Regions from separate parts of the Solidesulfovibrio magneticus RS-1 genome, predicted to be linked through region 2. Evidence: riboswitches for the same ligand, from Rfam matches in the RefSeq annotation. Region 2 holds a riboswitch; the other holds the start of a gene.
What was found. A riboswitch is a leader RNA that binds a small molecule or an ion and turns the genes downstream of it on or off. The one in region 2 is predicted to bind cobalamin.
Positions count from the first base shown of each region.

Region 1: it holds a riboswitch for cobalamin, as region 2 does, so the genes downstream of both, DMR_RS20905 (ribonucleoside triphosphate reductase) here and DMR_RS07175 (sirohydrochlorin cobaltochelatase) in region 2, are expected to answer to the same signal.

Region 1 is NC_012796.1:5,021,837-5,027,904, reverse strand. It holds gene DMR_RS20910 (anaerobic ribonucleoside-triphosphate reductase activating protein) at 1-497, opposite strand, end outside; gene DMR_RS20905 (ribonucleoside triphosphate reductase) at 664-2,853, opposite strand; cobalamin riboswitch at 3,000-3,152, opposite strand; gene DMR_RS20900 (dihem cytochrome c) at 3,564-4,142, opposite strand; gene DMR_RS20895 (hypothetical protein) at 4,174-4,671, opposite strand; gene DMR_RS20890 (NifB/NifX family molybdenum-iron cluster-binding protein) at 5,225-5,590, opposite strand; gene DMR_RS20885 (HAD family hydrolase) at 5,835-6,068, opposite strand, start outside.
Region 2 is NC_012796.1:1,713,060-1,719,127, forward strand. It holds gene DMR_RS07160 (ABC transporter substrate-binding protein) at 1-521, opposite strand, end outside; gene DMR_RS07165 (ABC transporter ATP-binding protein) at 409-1,221, opposite strand; gene DMR_RS07170 (FecCD family ABC transporter permease) at 1,218-2,264, opposite strand; gene DMR_RS07175 (sirohydrochlorin cobaltochelatase) at 2,264-3,166, opposite strand; cobalamin riboswitch at 3,271-3,456, opposite strand; gene DMR_RS07180 (hypothetical protein) at 3,480-3,842, opposite strand; gene DMR_RS07185 (hypothetical protein) at 4,200-4,619, opposite strand; gene DMR_RS07190 (DJ-1/PfpI family protein) at 4,971-5,558, opposite strand; gene DMR_RS07195 (hypothetical protein) at 5,612-5,953, opposite strand.

The DNA.
Region 1 (6,068 bases), 1.9 Mb from region 2:
CCGGGATGCCAGGTGGTGCGGGTCTCGAAGGGCACGCGGCTTTTGAGGATGAGCGCCAGGCTTTCGAAGGCGGCCTCGCCGCCGCCGGCCACCCCGGCGATGCGGTCATAGGCGGCGCGGGGGGCTTTGACGTCGAGGCCAACCCAGTCGCACAGGGGCAGCACGGCGGAAAGCGCCTTGGGGAACATGCCGGTGGTGTGCAGGCCGGTGTGGAAGCCCATGGCGCGCACGGCGGCCAGCATGTCGGCCAGCCCGTCCTGGAGCGTGGGTTCGCCGCCGGAGAAGACGACGGCGTCGAGCAGGCCCTTGCGGCCTTCGAGCCAGGCCAGCACCGAGGCGCTGTCGTGCTCCACGGCGTCGGTGATTTCGCGCAGCGGTTCGTTGTGGCAGTAGGGGCAGCCCCAGGGGCAGCCCTGGCAGTAGATGACCGCGGCCAGGGCGTCGGGAAAGTCGAGGGTGGAGAGCGGCGTGACGCCGCCGATGATAAGACCGTTCATGTCGCGTCCCTTAGCCCTGTCGGCGGCGGCGCGCAAGGCCGGGCCAACGCAAACGGCGCGGCCATGGCCCATCGCCACAACCGCGCCGTCACGTGATCCCTCCTGTCGGGAGGGTCCGGGAGGGGGTGCCCCCCTCCCGGCCGCCGGAGGCATCTTGGTCTTATTCTTAATGATCCTTCGGTTCCTTAAAACAAACCCGCTCGTCGTACTCGCCCTGCTTGCCGACGTTGAACGCCGACTTGGGCCGGTAGTAGCCCATGACGCGGGTCCAGATTTCGCAGGCCTGGGTGCGGCCTTCGGCGGCGCAGGTCGGGCAGGTCTCGTGTTCGCCGGTCAGGTAGCCGTGGACGTCGCAGATGGAGAACGTCGGCGTCACGGTGACGTAGGGCAGGGCGAAGCCGGACAGCGACCGTTTGACGAGCTTCTTGCAGGCCTCGGCGCTGGTTACGCGCTCGCCGAGGTAGAGGTGGAGCACCGTGCCGCCGGTGTATTTGCGCTGGAGCTCTTCCTGGCGGGAGAGGGCTTCGAAGGGATCGTCGGTGAAGCCCACGGGCAGCTGGGAGGAGTTGGTGTAGTAGGGCTTCTCTGCCGGGCCGGCCTGAAGGATGCGCGGGTAGCGCTTTTTGTCCTCGCGGGCGAAGCGGTAGGTGGTGCCTTCGGCCGGGGTGGCTTCGAGGTTGTAGAGGTGGCCGGTCTGCTCCTGGAACTCGGTCATGCGGGCGCGCACGTGGTCGAGCAGGCGCACGGCCATGGCGTGGCCGGCCTCGGTGGCGATGTTCTCGGCATCGTTCGTGAAGTTGCGGATCATTTCGTTCACGCCGTTCACGCCGATGGTCGAGAAGTGGTTGCGTAGCGACCCCAGGTAGCGCTTGGTGTAGGGGAAAAGCCCGGCGTCCATGCGGCGGGTGATCTCCTTGCGCTTGATCTCAAGGGTGGTGCGGGCAATCTCCAGCAGCGCGTCGAGGCGGGCGAGCAGGGCGGTCTCGTCGCCGCGATGGGTGAAGCCCAGGCGGGCGCAGTTGATGGTGACCACGCCCACGGACCCGGTCTGCTCGGCGCTGCCGAAAAGCCCGTTGCCGCGCTTGAGCAGCTCGCGCAGGTCGAGCTGAAGCCGGCAGCACATGGAGCGCACCATGCCCGGGGTCAGGTCGGAATTGAGGAAGTTTTGGAAGTAGGGCAGCCCGTACTTGGCCGTCATCTCGAACAGGATGTCCACGTTGGGCGATTCCCAGGGGAAATCCTTGGTGATGTTGTAGGTCGGGATGGGGAAGGTGAACACGCGGCCCTTGGCGTCGCCGGCGGTCATGACCTCGATGTAGGCCCGGTTGATCATGTCCATTTCGGCTTGCAGTTCGCCGTAGGTAAACGGCATCTCCTCGCCGCCGATGACCGGATGGTCGCCGGCCAGATCCTCGGGGCAGGTCCAGTCGAAGGTGAGGTTGGTAAACGGCGTCTGGGTACCCCAGCGCGACGGGACGTTTAAGTTATAGATCAGCTCCTGGATGCACTGGCGCACTTCCTCATAGCCCAGGTTGTCCTTGCGGATAAACGGAGCCATGTAGGTGTCGAAGGAGGAAAAAGCCTGGGCGCCGGCCCATTCGTTTTGCAGCGTGCCGAGGAAATTGACGATCTGGCCCACGGCGCTGGAGAGGTGCTTGGGCGGCTTGGCTTCCACCTTGCCGGGCACGCCGTTAAGGCCTTCGCTCAAGAGCATCCGCAGGGACCAGCCGGCGCAGTAGCCCGAAAGCATGTCGAGATCGTGGATATGGAGATCGCCGTCGCGGTGGGCCGCGCCGGCTTCGGGCGGGTAGACGTGGGAGAGCCAGTAGTTGGCCACGACCTTGCCCGAGACGTTCAGGATAAGCCCGCCCAGGGAATAGCCCTGGTTGGCATTGGCGGCCACGCGCCAGTCCTGGCGGTCGAGGTATTCGTTGATGGAAGCGGCCACGTCCACCACGGTCTTTTTGTCTTCGCGAAGGCGGGCGCGCTGTTCGCGGTAGACGGAGTAGGCGCGCAGCGTCCGGAAATGGTTGGCCGAGACGAAAGCCTGCTCGACGATGTCCTGGATGCGTTCGATGTCCGGGATCTGGCCGATGAAGCGGTGGGAGAGGACCTTGACCACCTGGGCGGTCAACAGCCAGGCCTCGTCCTCGCCGAATTCGCCGGTGGCGGCTCCGGCGCGGCGGACGGCGGACAGGATCTTGTCGGCGTCAAAGGTGACGATCTGGCCGTCGCGCTTGCGGATGCGCGAGGGGATGGCGGCCACTACGGGCTGGTCGACGGCGGCGTCGACGGCGTCGTGGCGGTCGGAGGTGGGGGTAAGGGCCAAATTGCCGTGTTCCATCGGCTCGGACATGCGTTTCTCCCTGGGCAGGACTGTCGTCGGGCAGGGGAGGGGCGACGGCGGCCGCAAAACGCGTGGCGCGAAACGGCAGGCCGGGCAGCCCTCCCGCGAGGCTCCCTGGTTCATGCGCCGGACGGGTGCGTCCGGCGGGCGTCGGCAGGTGTTCGGACTTGCGAACGCGTCGGCCCGGTGTGGGCCGGTTTCCTAGTTCCCGCGGCTTCCCGGGCGGATGTCGCCCAGTGCCTGGTTGCGGGGTTCGTTTTCGCTTACCGCTGCGGGGCAGTTCCGGACTTGCACCGGATTCCCTCTTACGGCTGCCCGCCGCCGCCTGGAGCGGGGCGGGCCAACGCCAACGTCGCAGCATATATGCGAGGATGCGGCCAAAGAGTCAATCGAGGCAAAAAGAAGTGAGATACGGGGGGCTTGAGGGAATTAGGAACGTTCCAAGGAGGCTTCTGGTCAACCGCGCATGGCAAAAATATCTGATATTATTGATCTTTTTTCGAGGCTCTTGCGGCGGCGCAATGAAAATTTCCGGTCCAAGGGTTGTGGTTCGTTGCCGGATGGGCTGCTTCGCTGGCGGCGTACGAAACGACGACGTTCGCTTGCACCTGGACAGCGACGCCTGTCGGGGGAGACCGCCAGGACCGCTGGGGCGCTCGATAGGCTGGCGTTATGCCAGCCTGTATCGGCATAGGGTTTTCCGGCTAGGCCATGGCGCGTCACTGGGCCGGAATAACGACGCTGTCGTCGTCGAAGCGGGCGCTTGCCGCCCCTGGGTGACAGGCGATGCAATTGGCCAGGGAATTTATGCTGTTGCGCGAGAACACCGCCGGGGAAATGCCCTGATGCTTGTGGAGGATGTAGGGAATCGCTCGGATTTGCAGCGGTGCGACGCCGTTGAGGCTGCGCATGATTTTTCGGCCGAGTTTCAGGGATGTCGCATCCGCTGCGTTTGCCGACAAATATCCGGACAGAACGCTTTTGTCCTGCGGCGACAGGGCGAGCGCATTGCCGAAGTGATCCTCCGACTGGGCCAGGATGGTTTCCCAAGACGCACGAGGCAGGAGTTGCGGCACGTAGGCCCAATGACACCCGCCGCAGGCCGCGACATACGTGTCGTTCGCAACAAACGCCTCGGCGCGGCCACCCTGATGGCGTTTCCCGTGTTTGGGGGACCAGTCCTGGGACTGTCCGTATCCGTTGCCATTTTCAAAATGGCGACCGGCCAGAGAAAACGTTGGGTTGAGGAACATGGTTGCAACACAGACTAGATGGATCATAACGCTTCTGATAACCATGGGGCAAGCCTCGTGCTTTTTACCGCCTGCTTCATACCTTTTGCGGTGGCCTTGTTACGTCGTCGACCATTTTTCCAAACACTGCTTCAAGAACATTTGACAATAATTCCCGAACGATCTCCTCCACGATCCTCGGGATCGTTTCTGCCACATAGGTCAGCGCTCCGGTCACGCTCGTAAAACCTTTGATGCCGTCGTTCTCCTGGAGCTTGGTGGGCGATGGCCAAAGCCTGTAGATGGCAAGCGATTTGTCCGTCAGATAGGCAAAAGTGTTTTTGTCAAAAAGATCGGTATATTGCTGTTCGATGCAGACGGAGACTTGACAGAGTTGGGTGCGCTCGTCCTTGGCTGCCCGGATTTTGCCGATGGGTGTGCCATTTGTTGTGACGGGGTAACTGTCAAGGCTGCAATCCTTCACGGAATCAATACGATACAATTTACATGAATCCTGCGCCTCTGCCCGGCCAGCGCACAGGAGGCAAGCGATGAGAAAAAAGGCTAGGCCCAAGAAAGCATGAATTGATTTCACAATGGCCCTTCTCGTTCATGTTTACAGGAAATGATGATTTTCAAGCTCTACATCTTCTCTTCGTATACGCAAGAAAAATATTATTATGCCAATGACATTCAAAATCATTGAAGATGATGCAGGTGATTGTCAGTTTCATTTTAGCGTGTGTGAATTTTGCGGCCGCTGTATTTTGTCTTTGAAGTGAGAATGAGCCGCGGCAAGGACATGAAACAATTTCTCCAGGCCAGTGTTCGGAGGCGCTGTTGGAGGCGTCCGGTCGTCGGATCGACTGCGCGCTACGACAGTCTGTTGGAGGCGGAATTGGCTGTTGCCGGCGGTCCGGGAGGTGAAGGCCGGCTCGGCAGTCCCGGGCCGAGGGAACGGAACAGACCGTAGTGCGACGCGGTGACCGCCGGCAGGTTCGGCGTGACGGCCAGGGAGAGGGGCCGGCCGCGGATGACCCGCTGGCTGCGGGCTTCAGGACCGCAGCAGCAACGCGGAGACACAGACGAGAACGGGGAGCCCCGTTTCCGCGGCTCCCCGTTCGTTGCGTCGAAATCTGGCGTTGGCGCTAATCGTCTAAGCAGTTGTGCCCGTGGGCCATGCACAGTTCGTCGCGGTCCTTGAGGGTTCCGGCGAGATAGGCCGCCGCCGCCTCATGGACCGGGCCGGACGCGCCGCGCACCACGGTCATGCCGGACTGGCGCAGCTTGTTGACCGCGCCCTGGCCCATGTTGCCGGCGACAAGCGCCGTGACGCCCATGGCGAGCAGGTCGTTGACCAGATTGGACTTGCAGCCGCACTCGGCCGGCGGGGAAAAGGTCTCCTCGGCGACGACGGCCTTGTCCGGGCCGATGGTCAGCACCGTGAAATAGCCGCAGTGGCCGAAATGCTCGTCCACCTGCCCGTCGCGGGAGGGAATGGCGATCTTGGTCATGTTCGTGACTCCTTGGGAAACTCCGGCCCAGGGCCGCAGGAATTTACCCCCGCCTCGTACCGGAAATAGCCAGGGCTGGGAAGCCCCGGCCGGGCCGGCGAACGCGCCGGCCCAGGGCCCGGCGTCAGCTCCATGGGCCGCGTCCGAGTGGCCGGGGCCATATTGAGTCGGTCCGCCGCGCCTGCGCTCAAGGGCGTCAGGAATCACGCGTCGGCGGCTGTCCCCTGAATCCGGGCGGCGGGCCTCAGCCCTCGCCGCCGAGGCAGACGGCGGCGAAACCGCCCATGGCCTCCAGCTCCCGGGCCGTGGAGGCCGCGTCGCGGTGGACCACGCCGCGAACGCCCAGGGTTGCGGCCACTTCCACGAAAAGCGCCCGGTCGTCGATGTAGACCGCGTCGGCCGGGTCGCACTGGGCCACGTCCAGGGCCAGGCGGAAAATGCCGGCGTCAGGCTTGCGCATGCCCACAAAGCACGAGGA
Region 2 (6,068 bases):
TGGCGCAGGTTGCGCGCGGCGGTTTCGTCGCCGCACAAGACGCCGATGCGGTCGATGGCGGAAAAAAGCGTGGAAAAATCCGAAACGGCAAAGACTGTCGTGGGAATGCCCAGGCCGGCCAGACGCGCGGCCGATTCCCGGGCCTCGCCCCGGCCGTCCATTTGCAGCACGAGATCCGGGCGCACGGCCAGGACGCGTTCGATGTTGGGGCGCATGTGGGTGCCGATGACCGGCAAATCCGGCTTGCCGCCCGGGGCTGGGTCGGCCTCGGTGCGGGCCACGATGCGGTCGGTAAGCCCCATGCCGGCCAGGATGTCCACGAACGCGCCGTAAAGCGGCACGACGCGCCGGGCCGGAGCGGGCAGGGCGACGGTGTTGCCCAGGTCGTCGACGATGGCCGGGCCTTGGCTATGGGCCGCAGCGGCCGTAAGCAGACCGGCCAGCAGGCAGGCCGCCGCCGGCAGCCAAGGCCTGGGGCGCGCCGGTCTGGGGATGGGCAATGACGATGATGTCGGTTTCATAAATCCTCGAAAGGGTTTGCTGCGTAAAAACCTCGGCCGTGGGGCCGTCGGCCTCGATGCGGCCATCTTTGAGAAAAACCAGCCGCCCACAGAACAGCGCGGCCAGATTGATGTCGTGCAGGGCGGCCAGGATGGTGACCCCGGCCGCGTTTCGGGCGGCAAGCAAGCGGTAGAGGTCCATCTTGCGGGCAATGTCCAGGCTGGCCGAGGCTTCGTCCAGGAGCAAAATGCCGCTTTCCTGGGCCAGGGCCCGGGCGGCTAGCACCCGCTGGAACTCGCCGCCGGACAGCTCGTGAAGGCGTCTGTCGGCCAGTTCGCCTAGGCCCACGGCCTCCATGGCCGCCTCGGCCGCCCGGTGGTCGTCCGGGCCGTAGCCGCCCAGAAATCCGAGATACGGGTAACGCCCCATGAGCACCACCGAGCGTACGGCCAGCTCCCCGGCGTTTTCCCCGCGCTGGGGCACGGCGGCCACAAGCCTGGCCCGCTGCCGGTCGGTGAGTTCGGCCAGATCGCGCCCGGCCAGGGCCACCGTGCCGTCGCCGGGCGAAAGCACCCCGGACAAGGCCAGGAACAGGGTGGTCTTGCCCGCGCCGTTGGGGCCAAGGACGGCGACCATTTCGCCGGCGGCCACGTCCAGGTCAAGGCCGCCAAGGACGGCCCGGCCCCGGTAGCCGCTGGTCAGGTTGCGGCAGCGGATCACGCCCGTCCTCCGCGCCCGGTCAGGAGCAGGAAGCAGAAAAACGGCCCGCCGAGCAGGGCGGTCACCACGCCGACCGGCAACTCCGCGCCGTCGGGCAGGATGACCCGGGCCAAGACGTCGGCGGCGCACAATAGCGCTCCGCCGGCCAGGGCGGCCTGGGGCACCAGCGACCCGTGTTCGCCGCCGTAAAGCCGCCGGCAGGCATGGGGGGCGATAAGCCCCACAAAGCCGATGACCCCGGAGACGGCCACGGCCCCGGCGGTTAAAAGGCTGGCCGCCCCAAGCAGGGCCAGCCGCGACCGGCCGGCGGCCACGCCGAGCTGCCGGGCCTGGCGTTCACCCAGGAGCAAAATGTCCAGTTCGCGAAGGAAAAGCCCCACGCCGGCCAGGCCAAGCAGCAGACAGGGGAGGAAAAGCGCCAGTTCGGCTCGGCCCTTGCCCTGAAATCCGCCCATGATCCAAAAAACAATGCCGGCCACGGATTCCTCGTTGAGCGCCTTGACCAGTGACAGCAGGGCGGACAGGAAGGTGGCCGCCACGATGCCGGACAGGACCACGGTCTCGCGCCGCAGCCCGCCGGCCAGCCGGGACAGGGCCAGGACCGCGACCAGGGTCGCGCCGCCGCCGAGCAGGGCGCAGGCCGGAGTGGCCAGCGTCGATCCCAGGGCCGCGCCAAGGCCCAGCGTCAGGGACAAGGCCGCGCCAAAGGCCGAGCCGCCCGAGACGCCCAGGGTAAAGGGATCGGCCAGGGGATTTCGCAACACGCCCTGGAAGGCCGCGCCGGCCACGGCCAGGGCCGCGCCCACGCCGTAGGCCAAAAGCCCGCGCGTCAGCCGCAGTTCCATGACCACCGTGGGCAGGGCCGGATCGGCCGGAGCCGGGACGGCCAGGCCGGCCGCCCGGGACAGCACGGCGAGCACGTCCCCCGGGGCGGCCGGATAGGCCCCGGCCAGACAGGCGGCGCTGAGCGCGGCCAGCCCGGCCAGGACAAGGGGCAGGGTCCGCTTCAGGACCCCGCCCCGGGGGAAGGCGTGTGGCGGCATTATTTCCCGGGCAGGGCGTCGAAGGTTGTCTTGAGGTGTTCAATCCAGATGTCGGCCACGCCGCCATGCTCGGCCGCGCCGGTCAGCACGGCCTTGGTCTCCACGCCGGCGGCGGCCAGCGTCGAGGCCAGTGAGTCCTTCTCCTTGCCGGCCATGTCGTTTCGGGCATGGTCGCCGGCCACGGCGAAAAGCGGCATGAGCCAGGCTTTCTTGACGTTTTTGGCCTTGAGTTCGGCCACCACGTCGTCAAAGGAGGGCGTGCCTTCCACGGTGGCGACAAAGGCGTTCTTGTCCAGCCGCCACAGGCTGTACTGCAGAGCCGGATAGGCCATGTTGGCGGGATGTTCCGTGCCGTGGCCGACGAAAATGACGGCTTCGCCGGGCTTGCGGTCCTTGGGCGCGGCCTCAAGCAGCGCGGCGGCGGCCTTGGCGAAATCCTCGGCTGCAAACAACAGCGGCGCGGTCACCTCGACCCGGGACAGGCCCTTGGGCATACGCGAGAACGCGGCCGCCGTGCGCACGAGGTCGTGGTACTCGCTGCCCGGGACGGTTTGCAGGGAGAAAAGCGCCACGTCGGTGACGCCCTGATCGGGCAAGGCGGCCAGGGCCTCGGCCGGGGAGGGCACGCGTTTGCCGTCCTTGGCCAGCTTGGCCCGGATCATGGCGGCGGTGTAGCACAGGCTCACGGGCACGCCGGGATAGGCGGCCTTGACCCGGGCCACCATCTTTTCGATGGCCGGGGCGGCTTCGGGCACGGTGGTGCCAAAGGCGGCGACGACAATGGCTTTTTTCGGTTCCTTCCTGGCGTCGTGGCCGGCGGAAGCCGGGGCGGCCAGGGCCAGGACCAGGAACAGGGATAGGACGAGGCGCGCCAGCTGCGTAAGACGAGTCAGGCCAATCATGACAGGTAACCTCCACGGAAATGGAGGGCTCTTGAGGATAGCGGACGGGAGACGAAAAAGCGCCCGAAGCCGCGTCCCGGCCGGCAAAAGCCCTCGTTGCCGGCGGGATGTGCCAGAACCCGGGCAGGTCTTCCGGCTTGTTCCATCGGCCCCGGCCTTCCCGAGAAGTGCTTCCCAGTGGCGCGCGTGGAGGCCGACCTTTGCGTGGAACTGACGGCGGCGGGACCGCTCCCGATTTGAACGGGATTCCCTATTAAGCCCGTGAGGGCGCCCAGGTCGATTTCCGGGGAGGTAGCCGGGGGGCGGCCGCCTGTCAAGGCGCGGGGGTGGGCGCAGGGTTGGGCTTGATGAAGCCGCGCTTGATAAATATGTCGTAATCGGCTTTTTTGGTGAAAAGCGTGGGAATTTTGAGCGTTTCGAGATTCTGCATGAGGATTTGGACGGTACCCTTGTTGGCCTTGGGATTCATGACCACGATGGCCACGTCCTTGGCCATGGCCAGCCGCTCGGCCACGTCCCAGGCGGCGGTTTCGGGCGCGCCGCCGTTGACCTTGTAGGCGTCCACGCCGACCTCGATGACGGCGGCCCGGGCCGGTCCGGCCAGCCAGGCCAGGCAGACGAGCGCCAGGGCGAGGCAGCCGCCCAAAAGGCGGGCATGTCTGGACAGGCTGGTCATTTGGGCGTAAGGAATTTTTTCACAAAAACATTTCTGGGGGTTCGCCGTGAAATTTGATTTCGCCGGGCTTATCGTGCTGTTCGGGTTTGCGACCATTTTTATTTCCCTGCTGCTGATCAAGTCCCAGCAGGCCAACAAGCCCAAGGATCAGGACTGGTAGAGCGGCCATTGGCTAGGCTTTTATGAAGCGGCGGGCGGCGTTGGCCGACCGCCGCTTTTTGTTGGGCCGTTTTCTTGCTCGGTAAGCCTCCGGGCGGCGTTGCGTTCCATCCGCCTAGGCGACCCCAGGCGCTTCAATGGCCCTGAGCGGACAGCCTGCCGGCCGCTAGGGCCTTCCCGGCCCGCTTGGCGCAGTGCCTACTTGAGCGAGCCTATCTTGCCGAATTTATTGGATTCCGCCCGATAGAAAACGTTTTCGATGACCTTGTCGTTGCCGACGTCCTTGTAGTCGATGCGCACGGGCGAGCCGTCTTCTTTGACCTTACGGAAGAAGTCGGCGATGTTTTTGAATTTATCCGAGCGCAGTCCGGGATCGACGACAAAGAATCCCTGGCTGGTGACGATGGTCAGGACGTTTTTCGTTTCCTGCACTTCCTCGACCAGGGCCGTGGTTTTCTTGTACTTCACCGCCAGGCTGTCCTCGGTGATGAAGTCCATGACGTAGTAGGCGGCGACGATAAAGAGCAGAAAGGAAACGAGCAGGAGCACTTTTCCTTTGTTGACGGCAAAGTCGCCGATGAATTGCCGCAGGCGATCCAGTTTTGTCTTGTCGATCATAGCGCCTCGTTGCGCCGGCGGGCCGGGTGGGCCGCCGGGCGGGTGGTCGCCCAGGGCTATACCATCGTTGCGCCGTGGAAAAAAGGGGGGGATTTGGGGGCATGCCGGCCGGACCGGCGCGCCCTCCCTCGACTTCGGGCCGGCAGGCCGGTCGTTGGCCACAGATGGTGCACGTCGCATCCTCAAAAAAGCGACAGCGGTGTTTGTGGAACAAGAGCACGAAAAATAAAAGTTTTTCGTAAGTTCCAGCGCATTTTCCAAGGGACGCGCCACCCGCCGCCTCAACGCGGCGGCAGCCTCGCAGACCATGATGGACGCGAAGCTGCCGCTGGTTGGTCCCCAGACTGGAACCTAGGCTTCGATTTTCGTGCCGAGCAGGTCCAGGAACTGGCGCATCCACTGGGGATGGGCCGGCCAGGCCGGGCCGGTGACGATGTTGCCGCTGGTCACGGCGTTGGTGAAGGTCTCGTTGGGGCCGACGTAAGTGGCTCCGGCCCGTTCGATGTCGGGCTGCACCGCCGGGTAGGCCATGCACTGGCAGCCGGCGATAACGTCGGCCGCAACCAGCACCTGCTGTCCGTGGCACACGGCGGCGATGGGCTTTTTGGCCGCGCCGAAATGTTTGACGATCTCGATGACCCGGGGATTTAAACGGATGTATTCCGGAGCGCGTCCGCCGGGTACGACCAAGCCGTCGAAGGCGGCCGGGTCCACGGCGTCGAAGTCGAAATTGAGGGCGAAATTGTGGCCGGGCTTTTCGCTGTAGGTCTGGTCGCCCTCGAAATCGTGCACCGCCGTGCGTACGGTCTCGCCGGCCTTCTTGCCCGGGCACACGGCTTTGACGTCGTGGCCGACCATGAGCAGCATCTGGAAGGGGACCATCACTTCATAGTCCTCGACATAGTCGCCGACGAGCATGAGAATTTTTTTGACCGCCATGGTGTACTCCTTGTCTCTGGGGTTTCGCCGCCAGACGCGGCGTTTGGCCGATCCTACTTGGCGCAGTTGCAGCGGTAGAACTTGCGGTTGCAAAAATCCATACACCGGTCCTTTTCGGCCTTGATCTTGGCCAGACAGGCCGGACCGGCTCCGGTTTCCAGAGAGGCCGCCCGGTCCTTGCAGGCGGCGTAGCAGCCTTCCATGTTCTCGTAATAGTCCGTGACCACGGCCTGGTAGACCTGGCAGACCTTGGCCGCGCAGGCGGCGTCGGCCCCGGCCGCGCCCTGGCTGCAACCGGCGGCGAATTCCTGGGGCGTCATGATGGGCTGGACCTTGGAACAGCCGGCCAGGGCTAGTCCGGCAAAAAGGCACAGGGCAATGATGTGGCGGTGCATGGAGGCTCCTTGGTCGCGCCCGGCCGGGCGCGGGGATTGGTTCACAGCATTATCCCCAAGCCGGGCCGGTGACAAGCGGGCGCGGGCAAACCCAGGCCCGGACGACGCCGGATGC